One region of the Pseudomonas sp. CGJS7 genome, then DNA from elsewhere that is predicted to be linked to it. Evidence: riboswitches for the same ligand, from Rfam matches in the RefSeq annotation. Region 1 holds a riboswitch; each other region holds the start of a gene.

Region 1 (5,575 bases):
CAGGCACCAGTCGGTCACCCGGCCCAGCGCCAGACTGGCCAGATCCAACAGCGAGGACAGCACGAACAACGCCGGAAACGCCCAGCCCGGACGCAGCAGCGCTCCGGCCAGGAAGAACACCGCCCACGAAGCGCTGGGCAGCGCGTCGACGGTGGCGAAGTGTTGCCCGCGGGTGCAGATCATCAGCGCGGCCAGCGCCGCCGCGGTCACCAATTGCGCATTGCGCGAACGCAGCGGCAAGGCCGCTTCGCTGGGCGCCAGCAGGATCGAGCTCGGTTGGATCGGCATGATCGGACTCCTGTATCCAATAACTACGGAAAGGCGGCGCGAGCCAGCGGCCTCAGACCTTGGCCGTCGGCGCGGCGATGCGCGTGGGCAAGAAGCGCGCGAGCAGCGCATGCAGCAAGAACGCCACCGCGATATAGGCCAGCGTAGTGCGCACGAACAACGGCCCCCACTGCCACACGCGCGATACGTACTCGGCCCAGTTCGGATCGGCGTAGCGGCCACCGAACCAATAGAACGCGCCGTTAGAAATCAGGAACGACACGCTGGCCGCGAGCAAAGCCACGCCCAACCCGACGGCGACCGCGCGGCCGCGCGCGGCCATCCGCGGCGCGTACATCCGCCCGGCGTACCACAGCACCGCGTAGGCCAGCAGCAGGAACGCGTACGAAGGCGTCACGCAGTAGTGCTGGAAAAAATCCAGCCCGCGGCCGGTGATGGCGATGTAGTCGATCGCCACCGCGATCGCCAGAAACGCCGCGAACAGCGCATGCCGGCGCAGATACAAGCCGCCCAGAAAGAACACCGCCATCGACGCGTCCGGCAAATGCAGGGCGCTGCCGAAGTGATGGAAACGCGTGGCGATCATCAGCGTCAGCGCGGCGGCGAACACGCTGGCTTTCACAGGCACGGACAACTCGTTCATCGGCGTCTCTCGGTCGGAGCCGGCCGCGCGGCGCGGCCGGCGAACAATGGCGGCATCAGCGGGCGGGGCGGTAACGCAGGGTCAGCAGATAGTTGCGGCCGGGCTGATTGTAGAAGGCCGCGGTCTCATAACGCCGGTCGAACACGTTGTTGGCGGTCAATTGCAGGCTCCAGGCGGCGTCGAAGGCATAGCCCAGGCGCAGGTCGGTCAAGGCGTAACCGCCCAGGCGGCGCGCATTGGCCAGATCGTCGTAACGCTCGCCGGCGGCGTACACGCTGGCGCCGAACGACAAGGCGCTGGCGCCGCCGAGCTCGAAGCGGCGATCCAGATCGACCCGCGCGCTCTGGCGCGCGCGGCGCGGCAGGAAGTTGTCGTTGCTGGCGCCGCGGCTGTCGTTGCGCGGGTCCAGCCAGGTCGCGCTGGCGCGCAGATCCCACTGCGCCAAGCGCGTATCCAACACCGCTTCCACGCCGCGGATGCGCGCGCGGTCGACATTGCCCGGCAGGCCGCGCGAGGCGTCGTAAGCGATCATGTCGTCGATCCGGGTCTGATACGCATTGATCGACCACACTTGCTTGCGCTGCTCGCCGAAGGTGCCGCGCAGGCCGAGTTCGAAACTGCGCGAGGTTTCCGGCGACAGATCCGGATTGCCGTAACCGGGGTAATACAGCTCATTGAAGGTCGGCGCCTTGAATCCGCTGCCGTAGCTGGCGGTCAGGCGCAGCGCCTGGGTGAAGTCCCAGCCCCACAGCACGCTGCCGGTGGTCTTGCCGCCGAACTGGCTGTCGTCGTCGCGGCGCGCGCTGAGCTGCAAGGATTGCGCGCCGAAATCGGCCTGCCACTGGCCGAACGCGCCGCGCAGGATGCGGCGGTCGCGGGCATAGCGGGTGTTGCTTTCGACCTCATCGCGCTGCCAATCGAAGCCGGCGGTCAGCAGATTGCGGCCGAAGCCGATATCCGCCTGCACCGATCCCAACTGGCGCCGGGTGTCGAAGGTGCTGGAGTACTTGCCGTCCTTGTAGTTGTCGCTGAGATCCTCGCTGCGGCCGGCGCTGGCGCTCAGCGCAACCCGCTCGCTGGGGCGGTAACGCAGCTTGGCGCCGAGCACTTGCTGGACGGTGTCGGCCTGGTTGTTCTGGCTGCCGTCGTAAAGGTTGTTGCCCTCGGCGCGGAACGCGCGCGCTTCGGCGTCCCATTGTTCGTTGAAGTTATAGCCGCCTTGCGCGGTCAACGAGCTGTTGCGGTAACCGTCGCGATCGGGCGAGTTGGTGAAGCAACCCGCGCCGCCCGGCGAAGGCTTGCCGCGGCAGGCGTTGATGCCGTCGGTGTCCTCGTGCGCGGCGTTGATCGAATACCAGCCGCGCTCGCCCTTGCCGGCGACGCCGGCCGAGGCGCGGTGGGTCTGGTTGCTGCCCAGGGCGACGCTGAAATTCGGCGCGAACGGGCCTCGCGGACGCCGGGTGAAAATCTGGATCACCCCGCCGATGGCTTCGGAACCGTACAGGCTGGAGAACGGGCCGCGCACGATTTCCACCCGCTCGATCTGTTCGACCGGAATGTCCTGCAACGACGCGCCGCCGCTGGTGGCCGAGCCGACCTTGATGCCGTCGATCAACACCAGCACGTGATCGGATTCGGTGCCGCGCAAGAACAGCGAGGTCGATTTGCCCGGGCCGCCGTTGTTGGCCAACGACGCGCCCGGCGTGCCGCGCAGCAGGTCCGGCAGCGAGGCCGGCTGCAAGCGCTCGATTTCGGCGCGGTCGATGACCGTGACCGCGGCCAGGGTGGCGTCCTGGGTTTTGGCGGTGCGGGTGGCGGTGACCACGACCTGGTCGAGATCGACCGCGGCCGGCGCGGCGTGCGCGGCGAACAGGGCGGAGGTCAACGCCGCGCACAAACCCACGCGCGGCAACAAGCCCGCGCCGGCGGCGCGGAAACGGACGGAAGCAACAGACGCAATCACTGGCAGATCTCCAAGGCCGCGCCTCACCCGCGCGGTCCAGACAGGGTCGGGACAAACGGAGAGCGGCCGGGGAGCACACGCAAGCGCGCGACGCCCGAGAACCAGGCCCTCCGCCTGTCGGTTCGCGCTCCGGGCCGGTCTCCGGGCTCGCGAGCGGAATCCGCAGGTCCGATCTGCCGGACCCGATTCCCGTACCGCGCCTTCCCGTGCCTGAGCACAGTGGCCGTTGCGGTGCGTTGACTCGCCTACCGTTGCGGGGGCAGCTCCGGCATGAGCGGACTGGCAGAGCCAGGACGCAACCGGATTCCCGTTTCAATCGCCGGACTGTGTCGGCGATCACCTTGAGCGCGGGCATCTTAACAGCGCCCACCCTTGCCGACGCCAGGGTATGGGGTGGGGTCGCGACGCACGCAGCGGCCACGCGCCTGGATGAGCGGGCGCATTTCGGACGTGTCCGATTCATTCGCCCGTCGCGATCGTCGAGGATGCCCGGCAATCGCCGACGCAGTCGCGGCGAGCGCATCGGGATGCCCGCCGGGTTCGGCACCTCCTCCACCACCCCCACTTCCGGACGCCGGGTTCGTAGTCGATGCGACCCGGCGTTTTTTTCGGTGTCCCCGCTGGGCCGCGCCCGCGAACCGTCGCGCCCGCGCAAGCCGCAGGCCACTGCGCGGCCTCGCGCAAAGCCAAAAACGTGGCGCCTACCACTTTTTGATTACTTGCGCTAAGCCAACCTTGGCCGTTTTATTGACCCACTTGTTATAACCGTGTTAAACCCGGATGACATCGCTGTCAGTCCCTCACCTGGAGTCTTCATGCACGCTCGCCGCAAGCTCGCCGGACCCCGTCACCCGCTGGCCCTGGGCCTGCTGATCGCCCTCGCCGCCCCGGCCGCCTTCGCCCAGGAGGCGTCCAGCGCCCCGCAGCGCGAAGCGACGACCCTGGATCAAGTCATCGTCACCGGCACCCGGGTCAGCGACCGCACCGTCGCCGAGTCGACCGCACCGATCGACATCATCACTCCCGAAACCCTGGAAGCCACCGGCACGGTCGAGCTGGCCACCGCCTTGTCGCGCGCCCTGCCCTCGTTGAACTTCCCGCGCCCGGCGATCACCGACGGCACCGACGCGGTGCGCCCGGCGCAATTGCGCGGTCTCGCGCCGGATCAGGTGTTGGTGCTGGTCAACGGCAAGCGCCGCCACACCACCGCGCTGATCAACCTCAACGGCAGCCAGGGCCGCGGCTCCTCGCCGGTCGATCTCAACGCGATTCCGATCGCCTCGATCGAGCGGGTGGAAGTGCTGCGCGACGGCGCTTCGGCGCAATACGGCTCCGACGCGATCGCCGGCGTGGTCAACGTGGTGCTCAAGGGCAGCGATTCGGGCGGCAGCATCGCCGCGCGTTACGGCCAGTACAGCGCCGGCGACGGCAAGCAGTACCAGCTCTCCGCCGACGCCGGCCTCAAGCTCGGCGAAAACGGCAAGCTGCATCTGGCCGCGCAAGGCGGGCATCAGGATCAGACCAACCGCGCGCGGCCGTTCCAGGGCGTGGTCGAACAGCGCTACGGCGATCCCGAAATCGACAGCGGCGCGATCTCCTACAACGGCGAGTACAAGGCCGCCGATTACCTGACCTTCTATTCCTTCGGCAGCTACAGCAAGCGCGACGTGCTCTCCAACGGTTACTTCCGCTTCGCCGCCGACCCGCGCAACATCCCCTCGATCTATCCCAACGGCTTCCTGCCGCAGATCCACAACATCAGCAAGGACCGCGCCGCGGTGATCGGCCTGCGCAGCGAAACCGCCGGCGGCACCCAGATCGATTTCAGCTACAACTACGGCCACAACGGCCTGACCTTCGATATCGAAAACACCCTCAACCGCAGCCTGGGCCCGAGCTCGCCGACCCAGTTCTACGCCGGCGCGCTGGAAGTGACCCAACACGTGTTGAACCTGGACTTCACCCGCCCGGTGGATTTCGGCTGGCAGTACCCGGTGACCTTCGCCTGGGGCGCGGAGTGGCGCGGCGAGGAGTTCAGCCAGCGCGCCGGCGAACCGCTGTCCTACGCCAACGGCGGGGTGCCGGCGTCCAACGGCCAGATCATTCCCGGCGCGCAGGTGTTCTCCGGTTTCCGCGCCAGCGACGCCGGCGATTACGACCGCCACAGCTACTCGCTGTACATCGACGCCGAAGCCGACTTCAGCGACAAGTTCTCCGCCGGCCTGGCCGCGCGCTACGAGAGCTACAGCGATTTCGGCGACACCACCTCGGGCAAGCTGTCGGCGCGTTACGCCTTCACCGACAAGGTCGCGCTGCGCGCCACCGCCTCGACCGGCTTCCGCGCGCCGTCGCTGCAGCAGCAGTTCTTCCAGTCGATCGCCACCAACTTCATCAGCGGCATTCCGTATGAGATCGGCACCTTCCGCGTCGACAATCCGGCCGCGGTGGCGTTGGGTTCGGAAGCGCTGAAGGCTGAGGAATCGACCAACTACAGCCTGGGCCTGGTGCTGCAACCCACCGACGGCCTGTACATCACCGTCGACGCGTACCACATCAAGGTCGACGACCGCATCCTGCTGTCGGAAAACCTCACCAGCACCGCGGTGCGCAACTACCTGCAGGCCAACGGCTATCCGGGCATCGGCGGCGGGCGTTACTTCACCAACGCGGTCGACACCAAG
Region 2 (5,575 bases), on a different contig from region 1:
TCTCGCCTCGATCGATCTGTCGCACCTGCCCGGCGTCGCCGAAGCTACGGCGATGCTCGATGCGGCCCTGCGTTGGGCCGGTGACGACGAACTGCGTGCGAGCAGCCTGTCGCCGTTCTATCCCGAACCGGCGGAGTTCGTGCTGGCGTTGGAACACGCGGCGCAATGCGGCGCGCAGGGATTGGCCGAGTTGCACGCGCGGGTCGCGTCGACGGCTTGGGGCGCGGATGCGCAAAGCCGCGTCGCGAACCCGGAGCATCGCTTGTGTTCCAGTCCCTACGGCGTGGCGGTTTGGCGTTCGCCGGAACTGGCGCGGTTGCGTGCGTGGGCTTGGCGGTAAGGGCTGGTGGTCGAACGCGGCGGTGGCGTGACTTGCGCGATCGTTGTCGATTCGCGGTCGCAGCTCGCGCAGCTCCTACAGGGCTGCGGGCAAAATCACGAAATAGGCACATGGCCTACCTGTAGGAGCGGCGCGAGCCGCGACCGCGCCAATGAAGCTACCGCGCCGGTGCGATCGCAGTTCCTGCACAACGATCTTCGAAAAAAAAGCCCGGCCTAAGCCGGGCTTTTGCTTGAACGCTCGCCGCCGAATCAGGGCTTGGGCGCGTAACGCAAGGTCACGAACCACTCGCGGCCGGGCTGGTTGTAGTACGACACGGTTTCGTACTCGCGGTCGAACACATTGGCCACCCGCGCCTGCAGGCTCAGCGCATCGGTAAAGGCGTATTCGGCGCGCAGATCCAGGGTGCCGTAGCCGCCGACGCGGACGCTGTTGGCGACATCGTCGTAACGCGAGCCGTAGCCGACCGCGGTGGCGCCGACGCGGAACTTGCCGAAGGCGCGGTCCAGGTCGATGCGGGCGCTGTGCTTGGCGCGGCGCGGCAGGTCGTTGCCGCGGGCGAAGCCGACGCGGTTCTCGGTGTCCAGCCAGCTCGCGCTCGCCGCCAGGGTCCACTCGGCGAAGGTGGTGTCGATACCGATCTCGGCGCCGCGCATGCGCGCGCGTTCGATGTTGTTGGGCAGGTTGATCGCCGAGTCGAAGGTGATCAGCTCATCCACGCGGGTGTCGAAACCGTCGATGCGCGCATTGAAGTTGTCGCCGCGGTAGGCCAGGCCGATTTCCCAGGTCTTGGATTCTTCCGGCTTGAGCTGGGCGTTGCCGAAGAACGGGTAGTACAGCTCGTTGAAGGTCGGCGCCTTGAACGCGGTGCCGTAACCCACGGTGACGCGCCAGTTCTCGGCGAAGTTCAGGCCCCACGCGGCGCCGCCGGTGGTGTGGCCGCCGAACTGCTCGTTGTCGTCGCGGCGCACGCTGGCTTCGAACGACTGGTTGCCGAAGCGGCCCTGGTACTGGACGAAACCGGCCTTGTTGTCGCGTTCGATTTCGTCGTAAGTGGTGTTGCTGTCGACGCGGTCGCGCAGCCAATCGAAGCCGGCGGTCAACACGTGGCCTTCGAAGAGGTTGAAATCGGCCTGCAAGGTCGCGCTATCGCGATCGGTATCGAAGAAGCCGATGCGCTGCTTCGGAGAAATCCCGGCCGGCCCGACGGCCGTGCCCTTGAGGTCGTAGTTCTGCGAGGAGTCCACATTGCGGCCGGCGCTCAGCTGCACATGCACCGCCTCCGACGGACGCCAATCGAGCTTGCCGCCGATCACTTGCTGGACCGTTTCGGAGTAGTTGCCGAAGTCGCCGTCGTAGGAGTTCTGGCCTTCCGCGCGCAGCGCCTGACCTTCGATGCTCCACTGCTCGTTGAACTCGACGCCGCCGCGCAGCGACAGCGCGTGGCTTTCGTAGCCGTCGCGATCGGGCTCGGTGGTGAAGCAGCCGGCGAACACCGGGAAACCGGCGCCGCGGCAAGCGTTGATGCCCTGGGTCTTGCGGAAGCTGTAGTCGGCGCCGAACCAGTTGCCGCCGCTGCGGCCGCCGAAGCCGCTGCCGAACTCGACCGTGCCGTTGCTGCCGCCGCCGGCGTGCACGCGCGGGGCGAAGCCCTGCTGCTCGCGACGGGTGAACACCTGGATCACGCCGCCGATGGCGTCGGCGCCGTACAGGCTCGAACGCGGGCCGCGCACGATTTCGATCCGGTCGATCAGTTCCAGCGGCAGATCCTGCAGCGCGGCCAGACCCGAGGTCGGCGAACCGATGCGGATGCCGTCGACCAGCACCAGCACGTGGTCGGATTCGCTGCCGCGCAGGAACAGCGTGGTCAACTTGCCCTGGCCGCCCTGGTTGGCCAGGGTGATGCCGGCGCGGCCGCGCAGCAGGTCGTTGAGATCGCGCGCCTGGCTGCGCTCGATGTCGGCGCGGTCCAGCACTTCGACCGGGGTCAGCAGATCGTTGACGCTGACCGCGGTGCGGTTGGCGGTGACCACGACCTGATCCAGGTCGGTGGGCGCGCCGGCGGGCGCGGCGACGGCGGTGGCCGGCAGCGCGAGCGCGCAGGCGATGGCGAGGGACAGGTTCAGGCAACGCATGTGGGGACTCCAGCGCACGCGCGATCCAGCGCGCGACGAAAACGGCTAATGGGCGGCGGCGGGGAAGGGACGTGCGGGCAGGCAAGGCAGCGCGCGAAGGCGCTGTAGCCGCCGCAATGCCCTCCGCATCGCAACCTGTGGCGCGTCGAGGCCGGTCTCCGGACTCGCAAGCGGAACGGCGCGGGCCGATTCCCGGGCGCGGCGCCTTCCCGTGACTGAGCACAGTGGCGGTGGCCGCGACCTGACTTGCTTACCGTTGCGGGGGCAGTGCCGGAATGGGCGGGGCGGGTCGGAGTGTCCGACCGGACCTTGGCGCGTCACCGGCTTCCCGTTTCAACCCCGGCGGCTGGGCCGTGGGGTCACCTCGAAGCGGGGCGCAGTGTACGCGATGTGGGGGCGGGGCGCCTGGCGGCCTTCACCCCAACCCACGCCCCGGCCCGAACGCATAGCGTTCGGGCGTTCGGTGTCGCGCGAGCCAATGGCTCGTAAGCGCGACCCCTCACCCCACAAGCGGGAGAGGGGCTTAGAGCGCAGGGGCGAGGGATCGAGCCCTTTTCCCGCTTGCGGCGCCCGAAGGGTGTGCAAGGCTGAGAAGGTGCCCCGAAAGGGCGGATGAGGGCCGGCGGACTCGCAGCGCAGCCCCACTACTTCAATCGTTGCGATCATCGTCGCTGTGCTCGTCGCGCCCATCGTCGTCCGACGGACCATCGCCTTCATCGCCACGATCCTCGTCGTCGCGACCGAACCCGCCACCGAACCCACCCGGCTCATCGAACCGCTCTTCCTGCGCATGCACCGTAGTGCGCACCGGCGCGGCCGCCGGCTTGTTGCGCGGCGCCGGCAACAGCGCGGTGGCGGCGTCGGCGGCCAGGATCAGCTCCTGCCGGCGCTCATCGCTGATCTCCTGCCAGTGGCAGTCCAGCAGCGCGCCTTCGATCGCGTAGAGCAGGTTCAAGGTCGGCTTGAAGCCGGCGCGCTTGACCCGCATGAACGCCTCGACCGTGCCGACCGCGGCGATGTCCTCGTGCGTGCGCAGCCCGACCTGGCGCAGCCAGGCCGCGCTCTTGGGGCCGATGTTGCGCATCTTCGGCGCGCTCATGCCAGCGACTCCACATACACCCGCGCCAGCGCTTCCAGCCCGGCCTGATCGTCGGCGTCGAAACGCGACGGCACCGGGCTGTCCAGATCGAACACGCCGAGCAACTGGCCGTCGCGCAGCAACGGCACCACCACTTCCGAACGCGATGCCGCGTCGCAGGCGATGTGGCCGGGGAACTCGTGCACGTCGGCCACGCGCTGGGTCTGGCGGCTGCTCGCCGCCGCGCCGCACACGCCCTTGTCCAGCGGAATGCGCACGCAGGCCGGCAGGCCCTGGAACGGACCGACCACCAGTTCGCGGCCGTCGTAGAAATAAAAACCGACCCAGTTGAGCTCGGGCAGGGACTGATTGACCAGCGCCGACAGGTTGGCGGCGTTGGCGATGCGGTCGCTCTCACCGTCCAGCAGCGCGCGCGCTTGCTCGACCAATTGGGCGTACTGCTCGGACTTACCGCCCGAAAGTGTGGAGGCTGTAAACATCTTCGGAGTGTAGCAGCGGCGCTCGCCGCGACTACCATGGCCGGTCGGCGGCGCCGAAAAGCGCGAGGTCAGTCACACGCGCCGCCGGTTCCCGCCGCCCTCTCAGCGAATCCTGCCTATGTCCCCGTCTCAACCGCTCCCGCGCGGCCTGTTCGTCACCGGCACCGACACCGGTATCGGCAAATCCATCGCCAGCGCCTGCCTGCTGCACGCCTTGCGCGCCGGCGGCACGCGCGCGGTGGGGATGAAGCCGGTCGCCAGCGGTTGCCAGGCCAGCGATGAGGGCTGGCGCAACGAGGACGCGTTGCTGTTGCAGGCGGCCAGTTCGCCGACGCCGCGCTACCAGGACGTCAATCCCTACGCCTTGCCGCAACCGTTGGCGCCGGAAATCGCCGCGGCCGAAGCCGGCGTGGAGATCTCGCTCGACATCATCGTGCAAGCGCACGCGCGCCTGGCCGCGCTGGCCGAAACGGTGGTGGTCGAAGGCGTCGGCGGTTGGGCCGCGCCGATCAGCGCGGGGCTGGATCAGATCGATCTGGTCCGCGCGCTGCGCTTGCCGGTGGTGTTGGTGGTCGGCTTGCGCCTGGGCGCGATCAATCACGCCCGGCTAAGCGTGCGCGCGATCCAGGCCGACGGCGCCGAGTTGGTCGGTTGGATCGCCAACGGCATCGATCCGCACATGGAGCGCAGCGATGAGAACTTCGAGATTCTGCGCAAGCGTTTGCCGGTGCCGTGCTGGGGGCGTTTGCCGTATGCGGAGCAACCGGATCCGGCGGCGTTGGCGGCCAGAGTCAAGCCTGTTTTCTGAAGGGACGTCTGGCGCTAAGAGCGGCCCGCGCCCTAGCCCTCTCCCGCCAAGCAGGAGAGGGGACTGCCTGACTCCCTCTCCCGCTTGCAGGAGAGGGTTGGGGTGAGGGCAAGGCCGCCGCTCTAGTCCCAACAATAGCCCAAGAAAAAACCCGACAGCTCGCGCTGCCGGGTTCTTAATCGCATCAGACCGCCGGGAGAGAGTCGGCGGGCGGCGAATACTTACTTGGCGGCCGGAGCGGCAGCCTTGGTCGCGGCCTTGGTGGCCTTCTCGACGTTGGCCTGAGTGGCCTTGGCAGCGCTTTCGATCTGCGACTTGGCCAGCTCGGCGATGGCTTCGTTGGCCTTCAAGGTGCGGCCGAACGCTTCCTGACCGGTGCTGACGGCGCGCTCGATGTTCTCGCGAGCGATCTGCACGCCCTTCGGCCACAGGGTCTTGAACGCATCGGCGTCGCGGGCTTCAGCGGCTTCGCCGAAGAAAGCGAAGGTCGCGTTGACGCGGTCTTCGATCGCGGCGATCTGCAGACCGAACACGGCCTCGGCGTTGTCGAGGGCCAGACGGTTGACCTGAGCGGCCGTGTCCGCGAACTGGCGCGTAGCGGCGGCGAACTGTTCGTTGAATTGCTGGTACATGGCTTAGCTCCTGGAGAGGTTCAGACGGAGAACGACTGAATTGTGCGATGCAGCATAGGCGGCCTTTTGTTGCGATGCAACA
Region 3 (5,575 bases), on a different contig from region 1:
AGCGGCACTGATCGAGCGCGCCAGCAGATGGCGTGGTTCACTGCTGGCCTGCAGTTCCGGGGAGTTGGCCAGACCGATAGCCAGAAGGACGCTCGCCAGCAACTGTTTCATGGCAGCCGAGCGCTCAATAGACGCTGTTGCGCTTGGCCAGGTCGACCATTTCCACCAGCGACTCGGTCTTGAGCTTTTCCATGATACGGCCCCGGTAGGTGCTGATGGTCTTGGCGCTGAGGTTCATGCAAGTGCCGATGTTCTTGTTGTTCTCGCCGCGCGCAAGGCGCCGCAGCACTTCCATTTCTCGGTTGGAGAGACTGGCCAGGCGCACTGGCTCGCTCTCCAGCGAGTTGCTGTTGACCGACATTTGCGGAAAGGTCGAATAACCCTTGGTCAGGGCCTTGAGGGCGAACAGCAGGGCCTCGTGGTCCTCTTCCTTGGTGACGAAGGCGCCTATTCCGGCATCCAGGCAGCGACGCACATACAGATCGGTGGCCTGGCCGGTCAGCACCATGATCTTCGGTACCGGCTCCAGGCTCTGCAATCGCTTGATGACTTCCATGCCGTCCAGGCCAGGCAGGCCGATGTCGAGAATGACTACGTCCGGGCGCAGTTCGCGGGCTACCTGAGCCACTTCACTGCCATTGCCGACCTCGCCGATGACATGGAAGCGCTCGCGCTCGAGCAGTAGGCGCAACGACAGCCGGACAATAGGGTGGTCGTCGACGATCAGCACGGTTGTCATGAGGAAAACTCCTGTAGGGATGTGGTCCGCTTCCTGGAACACTCAGGAATACGTCTGCAAGTGGGGTTATCGGAAGCGCTGCACGATACGACCATTCCCGAGGTTTGGTAATGCCGAGTATAGAAGTGTTGAAATCCCCAGTGCTTATTGTTGAAAAGTCCTACAAGAAACAGGAAAGACATCACCCTGAAACAGCGGTGATGCCGGTGCTTTGCAGTTGTTCAGACGCAGGCGGCGTGCGGTTTGTGTATCCGCAGCGTGGAGGCAGGGTTGTTGGCCAATGCCTGACCGACCCGCGTCGGGCGGGCTACCAACTGCCCGGTACAATTCGGGCAGCGGCCTTGGAAGCGAGTTTCGGCACAGGCACGGCAGAACGTGCATTCGAAGGAGCAGATCATAACGTCGGGGCTGTCACCCGGCAGGTCGGCATCACAGCACTCGCAGTTGGGGCGTAGTTCCAGCATGGGCATGACTCCTGTTCGCAGGCGGGAACCCGGAGTCTGCTACGCCCGAGGCAAGGCTGGCAATGTTCAGTCGCCAGGGCGGTACAGGTGGGCATGCCCGGCACGGTACAAGGCCGATTCGGCGAACGGTGTATCCCCCAGGACGTGGCCTACCAGGATCAGCGCCGTGCGCCGGAAATCCTTGGCCGCTACGCGTTCGACGATATCGCCGAGGTTGCCGCGCACCCAATCCTGGTCTGGCCAGGTGGCCCGATGCACCACCGCAACCGGGCAGTTCGCGCCGTAGTGCGGCATCAACTCATCGACAATGCGTGACAGGTGCTTGACCCCCAGATGAATTGCCAGGGTGCTGCCATGGCGCGCCAGGTCGCCCAACTGTTCACCCGGCGGCATGGGCGAGCTGTCGCCGTAGCGAGTAAGGATCACCGTCTGCGCCACTTGAGGCAAGGTCAGCTCGCAGCCGAGCAGGGCGGCGCTCGCTGCCGTGGCGGTAACGCCGGGGATGATCTGGTAATTGATGCCCAGCGCTTGCAGGTGGCGAATCTGCTCACCGATGGCTCCGTACAGGCTGGGGTCGCCGCTGTGCACCCGGGCCACATCCTGACCATTTTCGTGTGCGCTGCGCATGGCAGCGATGATCTGTTCCAGGTGCAGTTCGGCGCTGTTGATCACGGTTTCGGCCTGGTGGCCTTCGAGCACGGCGGCGGGTACCAGTGAACCGGCATAAATGATCACCGGGCACTGGCGAATCAGCCGTTGGCCCTTGACCGTGATCAGCTCCGGGTCGCCGGGGCCGGCACCGATAAAGTAGATGGTCATGCAAAGTCCTGGCAAGAAAGAGGGGGCTAAACGCTCAGCAGGCCAGGGCGAGTGTCGCCGGGCCCAGTACCTGGCGCGTCAGCAGCAGCCTGGCCGTACCCTGCCGCTGGCTGGCCAGGGCCAGTGCCGCGCTCTCGGCTACGCCCCAGCAGCCACTGTGCCGGTGGGCAACGGCGGAACGGTGGCTGAGCAGTGGTTCATAGGGTTGCAGTTGCGCGCCATGGTACAGCACCAACGGCAAACCGAGGTGCTCTGCCAGTTGCAACAACCCGGGCTCGTCGGCCTTCAGGCTGATGCTTGCGATACCGCGCAGGTCAGCCAATGCCAGGCCCTGTTTGTCCAGGGCCTGGCACAGCAAGCGTTGCAAGGTATCCGCCGGGCAACCCCGGCGGCAGCCAAAACCGGCATAGAAGGCAGGCATCAAGCCTGGCTGGAACGGCGGAACAACCAGGCGCTGAGCAGGCCCAAGGCCAGCCAGAAGGCGGCGTTGGTCAGCCAGGAGGCGACTTTGAACTGGGTTTCCAATGCTTCAGGGGCCAGGCTTTCGTGCACCTCGGGTTGCGGTGCACCGATTACATGGGGAATGACCAGCAGCACGGCGCCCAGCGCCTTCAGCAGCCAGTGGCGGGCGAACACCAGCAAGGCCAGGCCCAGCGCTGTGGCACTGGCTGTACCGACCCACCAGGTTTGGCGTTGCCCCAGGTCGGCGGCCGCCGTACCCGGCAGTTCTGGTGGCAAGCCCAGGGTTGGGGCCAGGCAGAACACGGCGAAGCCAGCCAACCCCCACAATGCGCCGGTGGCGGCGCGTTTGGGCTCGCGAAGGCTGTACAGGGCGGCGAGGATCAGGGCGAAGCCGACCGCAACCACCAGGTTACCGCCTGTGGTGGACAGCACGCGCTGCCAGCCGTCTTCCGGCGACCAGGCTTCGGCGCTGTGTTCATGAGCGGTAACTTCGCCACCGTGTTCGTGGTGTGCGGCCGGGGCCGAGGACTCGTAGGTTTCCGCCTCCAGAATCAGCGGAGCCACCCAGAAGCTTTGCAGCAAGGTCAGCAACAGGGCTGCAAGGAGCCCGCTGAAGCCCGCAGTACGGGCAATGCGCGTGATCATCAGGCGTACTCAGTGGCAGGGGAAGGCGGCGCTGTGGCGGGTGTCGTGGGCGGCATTGTGCACGGCCTCGATGTGCGAGAACCCGGCAAAGTAGACCAGGCACAGACCCAGCAAGCTGGCACCGACGGCGATGGTTACACGCTGGCTGAGCGTAACGGGGGTAGCAAGGCTGTGTTGTTTGGCGCTGGTGACGGGCATGACGCGATCCTCTGCTTTTTGTGGGCAATGGGCGAGCGCGGCAGCCCCGGACGTGGTCGCCCAAGGGAATGCAACAGCGCCCGCCCACCGCGGGGTGTTCATGAACGCCAGGCCGGTCTCCGGGCTTGCGAGGAAGAGCTGGGCTCCTGGAACGCGTCACCTTCCCATGCCGTACTACGAGGCACAGTGGTACAGACGCTTCACTCGCTTACCGTTGCGGGGGCAGCACCGGCATTGTCCGGCCCTGCTGAAGGGCCTGGGACGCACCGGTTTCCCGTTTCACCCCCTGAGGGGCACCTGAACGCGAGGCATAAGGAGAGCATGGGGCGGGCTTGGCGTCAATGTCATACAGCGTGCGAGGCTGTCGAACAGCAGGTACGACAGGCTCAGGCCTGCAGTCTTCTTCCAGCAGGCAGAAGTGCAGAAACCGGGCGATCACCCGCGGGCGAATGCCGCCAGCTTGTCGCCATCCAGCCGGTAGCGCACCCACTCATCCTGCGCCTCGGCCCCCAGTTTCTGGTAGAAGCCGATCGCTGGTTCGTTCCAGTCCAGCACACTCCATTCCAGACGCCCGCAGTTGTTCGCCAGCGCTTCGCGGGCAATGTGCTGCAACAACTGCCGACCGGCGCCATCGCCGCGTTGCTCGGGGGTTACGTACAGGTCTTCCAGATAGATGCCATTGCGCCCGAGCCAGGTCGAGTAGCTGTAGAAGTACACGGCAAAGCCAATTGCACGGCCATCACGCTCGCACATCAGGGTGTGCACAGTGCTGCCTTCGTCGAACAGGCTGTGCTCGATGTCGGCAAGGGTGGCGACCACCTCGTGGCGCGCGCGTTCGTACTCGGCCAGTTCGGTGATGAAGGTGAGGATCTGCTCGGCATCGGTACGAACGGCAGGGCGAATGGTGAGGCTCATGGTGACGGCTTCCTTGATCCGGATTGTCGGTACAGTGATGTGTATCTGCGTAATTTAATCGAACTGTATCGGTTGCTGGGAGTGGCGCTCCGTTAGTGTGACAGCACCAATAAAGAAAGTGGAATGCCCGCCATGCTTGCCTCTGCCGACCTGCTGACCGCCTTTGTGCTGTTTGCCTTTGTGTCTTCCATCACCCCGGGCCCCAACAACACCATGTTGCTGGCCTCGGGGGTGAACTTCGGCGTGCGCCGCTCGGTCCCTCATGCCTTGGGTATCAGTTTTGGTTTCATGATGATGGTGCTGGCCGTCGGCCTGGGGCTGGGTGAGGTATTCAAGGCCTGGCCACCCCTGTACACGGTGCTGCGCTACGCTGGCGCCGCCTATCTGCTGTACCTGGCCTGGAAGATCGCCACTTCCGGGCCGGTCGGCACGGCCGCGTCCAGTGCCCGCAAACCGCTGGGCTTCTGGGGTGCGGCGGCGTTCCAGTGGGTCAACCCCAAGGCTTGGGTGATGGCGGTAGGGGCGATTACCACCTACACGCCAGCGCAAGGCTATGTAACCAACGTGATCGTCATTGCGGCCTTGTTCGCTTTGGTCAACTTGCCCAGCGTGGGGGTATGGGTGATGTTCGGCAGCGCCCTGCGCAACCTGTTGCAGAATTCGCGCTGGCTGATGCTGTTCAATGTCGTGATGGCCCTGTTGCTGGTGATTTCCCTGTACCCGCTGCTATTTGTAGAATCAGCGTTTTCCTGACCCCGAGAGTACAGTAAGCCGATGCAGTTGATTCCCTGGTCCCACGAATGCGCCGAAGGTTTCACCCTGCGTGGCTGGCGAACTCCGGCCAGTGGCAAACCACTGCTGCACTTTCTGCATGGCAACGGCTTCTGTTGCCTGGCCTACCAACCGTTGCTGATGCGCCTGGGCGAGCATTTCGACCTGTGGCTCTGCGACGTTCAGGGGCATGGGGACAGTGATCATGGTGGGGTGTTTCGCGGCTGGAACCGCACCGCTGCCCTGGCGGTGGAGGCCTTTCAGGGCGGACGTGGCGAGTATGGCGACGTACAGCGGTTTGCCGCAGGGCACAGCTTTGGTGGCGTGCTCACGGGGCTGATTCTGGGCAGTGAGCCGCAACTGTTCGCACGTGCCGTGCTGCTCGACCCGGTACTGTTCAGCCGACGCATGATCGGTGTGATGGGGGCGGCAGCCCTGGTCGGCCTGCATCAGCGTCATGCCCTTGCCCGCAAGGCCGCCAGCCGCCGCAGCCACTGGCCCGATCGCGAGTCGGCGTTGGCCTCGCTGGAAGGGCGCGGCATCTTCAAAGGCTGGACCCATG
Region 4 (5,575 bases), on a different contig from region 1:
CCACGGCACATGCAGGGCTGAATCCACGCCAAAGTGCAGGCCGTCGAGCAGGTTGTGGCCGGCGACGATGCTGGCGCCCAGGGCGAGCAGTGCGGCGCGCGGCAGCCACACCAGCAGCGACAGGGCGATCATGCTGACGCCGATGGCCCAGATCACTTGCAGGTAGATCACGCTGGGGGGCAACTGGAAGGTCCAGGCGAAGTTGACCAGGGTGAACTCCAGCACCACCAGGAACAGCCCCCGTTTGAACAGGAACGCCGAGACGTCGCCACGGCCCTGATGCTTCTCGCCATACAGCCAGGCCGACAGGCCGGTCAGCAGGACGAACACAGGCGCACACAGGTGGGCGAGGGTGCGGCTGAAGAAAAGCGCCGGTTCCGTGGTGTCGATGGCCATGGGGTCGCCGACCTGGCGGTGCAGGAGGAAAGTCTCGCGGACATGGTCCAGGAGCATGAACAGGATCACCAGGCCGCGCAGGGCATCGATGCTCTGCAGGCGCTGGGTGATCAGAGTGGGCGTGGCGATGGCGCTTGTCATGGGTGGACGCTAATAGTAATGAATTTCATATAGAACGTTATCTTATAACCAGCAGATGAAGGGTTGGTAGCGGTTTTTGTGCATCGGTGCTGTGAAGGGGTATTCAGGTCAGAAGCTGTAATCCACCGTCGCGAAGTACGACCGCGGCATCCCCATCAACCACTGCTGGCCGCTGAACGCCGACTGCACATACTCGCGATCGAACAGGTTGTTCAACTGCAACCCCAACTTCACATCCGGCAACACCTGCCAGGCGATGTTGGCATCGACCACGGTGTACCCGGGGGCGCTCTGGGTATTGGCGGTATCGGCATAACGCTCATCCACATAGCGCGCCCCAATGCCGGCCTCCACCTGCTGGCCGAAGCCTTTGCTCAACCAAAGGTTGGCGGTACGCCGTGGCACGTTGGCCGGCCGGTTGCCTGCCCGGTCCTGCGGCATGCCGCCGACCATTTCGTCGAAGTCGTCGTACTTGGCGCGTACCAGCGATGCGTTGGCCGATACCTGCCACTGATGGGCCAGGGCCAGCTCCAGCGTCGCTTCCAGGCCATCGGAGGTCTGCTGCCCGGCTTGTTGCTTCTCGTGCGTGATCGGGTCGTCCACCAGCAGCTTTTTCTTGACGATGTGGTAGGCGGCAAGCGTCCATTCGCCACGTCCCTGCCAAAAGCGCTGCTTGAGGCCTGCCTCGGTCTGCTTCGCCTCGGTCAGGTCATAGTTCATCTGCGCGGGGCTGAGGCTGATGAAGTTGTTGACCCCGTCCTCGCTGGTCGAGTACTGGCCGTACAACGACAGGTCGTCGTTGAGTGCGTACACCAGCCCGACGCGCCAGTTGCCCCCTTGCAGGCTGCGATCGCTGCGGCTGTCGTTGGTCAGGTTGTCGCGGTCGATGTGGTTCTGGTCGCGACGCACACCGGTAACCAAAGACAGGCGGTCGCTCAATTGCAGGCGGTTTTCGGCAAACAGGGCAAAGGTATGGGTGGTCGAGAGCGTTTGCGGCCGCAACGGCGAGGCGCTATGAAACCAGCCTGGCTGTGGCTGCCACGGGTCGATGTAGTCGCCGCCCACATCGTTGTAGGGTGAATTGCTGTCGACGTTGAATCGCACCTTGTTGTACTCGGCACCGAGTACGGTCTTGCTGGCCAGGCCGAACAGGCTGTGGTCGAAGGTGAAGGTCTGGCGGTCACCGAACTGTTCCTGGTTGTGCTTGATCTCCAGGTAGCTGCCGCGCAGCAGCTGCTCACGCCCGGTGTCCCAGCTGTAGTCCTCGGCGTTGCGCCAGTGGCGGCGGCTTTTGATGTAGTACAGCTGGTTGCTGGCGCTGAGCTGGTCGTTCAGCGCCCAGTCGGTCGTGAGCCGGGTCCATTCATCAACGTACTGCTGCACGTCGTTCTGCACGTTGTAGTTCTTCTTGCGCAGGCTGCTGCGGTAGTGGCCGTCGATCAGCGGGGTACCGTAGTAGTTGGCAGGTTGTGCATCGCCGCGGTCATGGGCCAGCGTGAAGCTGAGGTCATCACTGGCATCGAAACGCAGCGCGGCGCTCAGGGCCAGGCTACGTGAAGTGGTGCGGTCGACCCAGCCATTGCCGGCCTGTTGGTTCAGCGTCAGGCGGTAGCTCAGGCGCTCGCTGAGGCTGCCGCCGCTGTCCAGGCCGAGCTGCTGTCGGTCCCACGAGCCGTAACCCAGGCGCAGGTGGTTGCGCACCTCGCCGGCAAAAGGTTTTTTCGGGATCACGTTGATCACTGCGCCGGTGGCGCCTTCGCCATGCAGTACCGAGGCCGGGCCGCGAATCACTTCGATGCGTTCGACCATCCACGGGTCGACCGGGAAGGTCTGGGTGCCGGCACCGGTGTACAGGCGCGCGCCGTCGAACAGGGTCATCACCGAGCTGTGGCCGGCAAAGCCGCGGGCAGACAGGCCAGTACCGCCGTCCCCCGGGGAGCCGACGAAGGTGATGCCCGGCGAGCGGGTCACTGCATCCTGCACCGTGATGTTGTTGCGCTGCTGAATCTGCCGTTCGCTGATGCTGCTGGTGCTGGCCGGTGTTTCCAGGGCGCTGAGGCCAAGGCGCGAGCCGGCCTGGGTCGGCGTGGCCAGGTCGATGGCGCGGCTGTCCTGGGTGTCGGTGATGGCCGTGGAAGGCAGGGCCAGAGGTTGCGGGTCGCGGTCATCAGCCAGCGCCGGCAGGGCGACGGCCAGGCAGGCCGCCAGGGGGTGAAGCTTGAACATACGGGACATGTCGTTCCACTGCTGCAGGAATGAATGGATCCCGGTGGAAAACACGCAAAGGCGAACCATGCAGGCAGGCGCGCGCACGGATTCCGGCCTGCGCCCGCCCACCGCGGGTTGCCAAGTGAAGCTCCAGGCCGGTCTCCGGGCTTGCGAGGGGCATGAAACCTTCACCTTCCCATGCTTGAGCACAGTGGTATCTCGAAGGGTTCGCTCGCTTACCGTTGCGGGGGCAGCACCGGACTTGTCGTGGGCAACACGACGCACCGGTTTCCCGTTTCACCCTGCGCGCGGCGGCGCAGGGCACCTGAAACTGGCGCGCATCTGACCACTGAAATGCTGGGGCGTCAAATGTTGGCGTGCTGTGAATGCTGAGAAAAAACAACAGGTTGTGCGTTCTTGGGGTGCCGATACCCCTTTGGCAAGAACATCAGGCCCCAGCGTGATGAGCTTGCCGGGAAGGCAGGCTTGCCTGAGATGGCTAGCGCCCGCGGCGCCGCGATACCCGTGCCTCGATGTTCTTGCGCCCGATCAGCAGGGGTGGCTTTTCCACCACCGGCTCATCCGCCAGCCACTTGTACATCACCAGGCAGTCCACCAGCCCCAGGCGGGCATGACGGTAGGCCTTGGGCAAACGGCCGACTGTTTCAAAGCCCAGCTTGTGCCATAGCGCCACGGCCACTTCGTTGCTAGCTACCACCGAGTTGAACTGCAATGCCAGAAAGCCTTCCTGGCGCGCCAGCTTTTGCGAGTGTTCGCACATCAAGCGCGCTACGCCCCGGCCGCGCGCCTGTTCGCAGACCATGTAGCCGCAATTGCCCACATGCGCACCAGGCCCGGCAGCATTGGGCTTGAGGTAATACGAACCCAGTAGCTCGCCATCTTCTTCGGCCAGCAGCGTGTGCAAGGGCAGCTCCAGCCACAGCTGGCGCGCCTGTTCGAAGCTCAGGGCCGGGTCGAAAGCGTAGGTTTCACGGGCTTGGACAATGGCCTGGAAGGTGGGCCAGAAACGATCGAAATCGTCCGGCGTCATGGGGCGAATGTGGATCATGCGGGTTCCTGCGCGGGGTGAGCCGCTCAGTCTGGGTGGCGCGGCGCCGTCGCGCAAGGGCGGCGACGCCGTTTGTGCTCAACCGTTGGCCTTGCCCACCGCGTCCATTGCACGGGCGGAGTACACCAGCGCGGCACCGGCGTTCATGGCCACGGCCACGCCGAGGGCCTCGGCAATTTCCTCGCGGCTGGCACCCGCTTTGACGGCCTGCTGCGAATGCACGGCGATACAGCCGTCGCAGCGGGTGGTCACAGCCACGGCCAAGGAAATCAGCTCGCGGGTCTTGGCATCCAGGTGGTTGGTCTTGGCGCCTGCACCGCTGGCGGTCATGTAGCCGGCTACGGTGTCGGGTGAGAGTTGCTTGAGATCGCCGATGCCGGCCATCAACTGCTTACGGTAGGCGTCCCAGTCCATCATGCTCATCGTCTTCACCTTGGGGTGGTTGCGAGTGGAGCTTTCAGGCTAGTCGAAACGTGGCACGTGCGAGGCGGTACTTTGGTGGGTAAACGCAGGCCACTCGTACAGTGGCCTGCGTTGCGCCTTCAGATGTAGATGAACACCAGCACCAACGCCGCGACCACTGCCCATTTTTCCAGGTAGTAGCGCATGCGGTTGCGCTTCTTCAGCGCCTTGCCACGCTCGCGGATCTTGTAGATGCGGGTGAACAGGCGGTTGATGCCACCGGTCCTGTCGCTGGCGTCGTTGGGCGCAGCGGCAGCGGCCATCACGTTGCGGCTGAACCAGCGGTTGAACGCGGTTGCCCAGCGGTACTTGAGCGGGCGTTCGACGTCGCAGAACAGGATGATGCGGTTGTGCTCGGTGGTGTTGGCTGCATAGTGGATGTAGGTTTCGTCGAAGATCACCCCCTCACCATCGCGCCAGGCGTATTTCTCGCCGTCCACGTCGATGTAGCAGCCGTCGTCATTCGGCGTGTCCAGGCCCAGGTGGTAGCGGTACGAACCGGCATACGGGTCACGGTGGCGCACCAGCTTGGCTCCCGGAGGCAGGGTGGCGAACATGGCGGCCTTGACCGTGCCGATGCCTTGCAGCAGCTCGGTCGTGCGTGGGCAAAGGGCCATTGCCGACGGGTGGCTTTCGCCATACCACTTCAGGTAAAAGCGCTTCCAGCCGGTCTTGAAGAACGAGTTGAAACCGACGTCATCGTAATTGTCGGATTTCTTGATTTCGCCTACGTGCAGCAACTGGCGGCCTTCCTCACGGATCTCCTGCCAGTGGTCCTGCAGCGGTTTCAGTTCCGGAAAGGCCTCGACCGGCAGGTAGGGCTTGGCCGGGTGTTTGGAGAACAGGTACAGGAAGCTGTTGATCGGGGCCAGGAAGCTGGAGTGGTCGCCCAGCTGGCGAGTCAGCTTGTGGCGAACCCGACCGCGCAAGTGAACATAGGCGATCGAGAGGGCGAAGATAAGTACGAGTGCAATTTTCATGGACGTTTACTTGTCGAAAAATGGCCATGCGCCATGGCATGAGCCCGCCAGCATAAACAATCATGGGGGCAGTTTGTACTTATTGTTATGAAACTGCGGGGCGACATTGGTGTAATACCTACCGTCTTGCGCAAACGTTTCATGTCAGGGAGTTTGTATGGTTCAGGATATACGTCCCAGCGGTAGCCCGTTCAAGCGGCTGTTCTTCGCCTTGCCGGTCAGCGACGCCCAGCGCCGTGACCTGGCCCAGTGGCGGCGCGGGCTGAACCTGCGCAGCGGCAAGCCGGTGCCGACGGCCAACTTCCACGTCACGCTGCTG

Evidence for each region. Region 1 has a riboswitch for cobalamin ahead of btuB (TonB-dependent vitamin B12 receptor). Riboswitches for the same ligand answer to the same signal wherever they lie in the genome.
Region 2: linked by a shared signal. The riboswitch ahead of btuB (TonB-dependent vitamin B12 receptor) and the one ahead of btuB (TonB-dependent vitamin B12 receptor) in region 1 are both predicted to bind cobalamin.
Region 3: linked by a shared signal. The riboswitch ahead of V7787_RS25785 (CbtB domain-containing protein) and the one ahead of btuB (TonB-dependent vitamin B12 receptor) in region 1 are both predicted to bind cobalamin.
Region 4: linked by a shared signal. The riboswitch ahead of V7787_RS05260 (TonB-dependent receptor) and the one ahead of btuB (TonB-dependent vitamin B12 receptor) in region 1 are both predicted to bind cobalamin.

Annotation. Positions count from the first base shown of each region.
Region 1 is NZ_JBAMDI010000083.1:2,733-8,307, reverse strand. It holds gene V7787_RS35065 (hypothetical protein) at 1-288, opposite strand, end outside; gene V7787_RS35060 (hypothetical protein) at 341-931, opposite strand; gene btuB (TonB-dependent vitamin B12 receptor) at 987-2,894, opposite strand; cobalamin riboswitch at 3,010-3,253, opposite strand; gene V7787_RS35050 (TonB-dependent receptor plug domain-containing protein) at 3,710-5,575, shown strand, end outside.
Region 2 is NZ_JBAMDI010000027.1:14,758-20,332, forward strand. It holds gene V7787_RS17805 (hypothetical protein) at 1-340, shown strand, start outside; gene btuB (TonB-dependent vitamin B12 receptor) at 592-2,475, opposite strand; cobalamin riboswitch at 2,608-2,857, opposite strand; gene V7787_RS17815 (TfoX/Sxy family protein) at 3,125-3,574, opposite strand; gene V7787_RS17820 (GAF domain-containing protein) at 3,571-4,053, opposite strand; gene bioD (dethiobiotin synthase) at 4,172-4,861, shown strand; gene V7787_RS17830 (phasin family protein) at 5,083-5,493, opposite strand.
Region 3 is NZ_JBAMDI010000047.1:59,437-65,011, forward strand. It holds partial or broken gene V7787_RS25755 (transporter substrate-binding domain-containing protein) at 1-111, opposite strand, end outside; gene V7787_RS25760 (response regulator transcription factor) at 125-739, opposite strand; gene V7787_RS25765 (DUF1272 domain-containing protein) at 961-1,203, opposite strand; gene cobM (precorrin-4 C(11)-methyltransferase) at 1,270-2,022, opposite strand; gene V7787_RS25775 (cobalamin biosynthesis protein) at 2,057-2,443, opposite strand; gene V7787_RS25780 (CbtA family protein) at 2,443-3,129, opposite strand; gene V7787_RS25785 (CbtB domain-containing protein) at 3,139-3,327, opposite strand; cobalamin riboswitch at 3,421-3,643, opposite strand; gene V7787_RS25790 (GNAT family N-acetyltransferase) at 3,763-4,242, opposite strand; gene V7787_RS25795 (LysE family translocator) at 4,366-4,995, shown strand; gene V7787_RS25800 (alpha/beta fold hydrolase) at 5,017-5,575, shown strand, end outside.
Region 4 is NZ_JBAMDI010000005.1:49,543-55,117, forward strand. It holds gene V7787_RS05255 (DUF1624 domain-containing protein) at 1-537, opposite strand, end outside; gene V7787_RS05260 (TonB-dependent receptor) at 646-2,772, opposite strand; cobalamin riboswitch at 2,882-3,089, opposite strand; gene V7787_RS05265 (GNAT family N-acetyltransferase) at 3,245-3,814, opposite strand; gene V7787_RS05270 (carboxymuconolactone decarboxylase family protein) at 3,893-4,237, opposite strand; gene lpxO (lipid A hydroxylase LpxO) at 4,357-5,256, opposite strand; gene thpR (RNA 2',3'-cyclic phosphodiesterase) at 5,414-5,575, shown strand, end outside.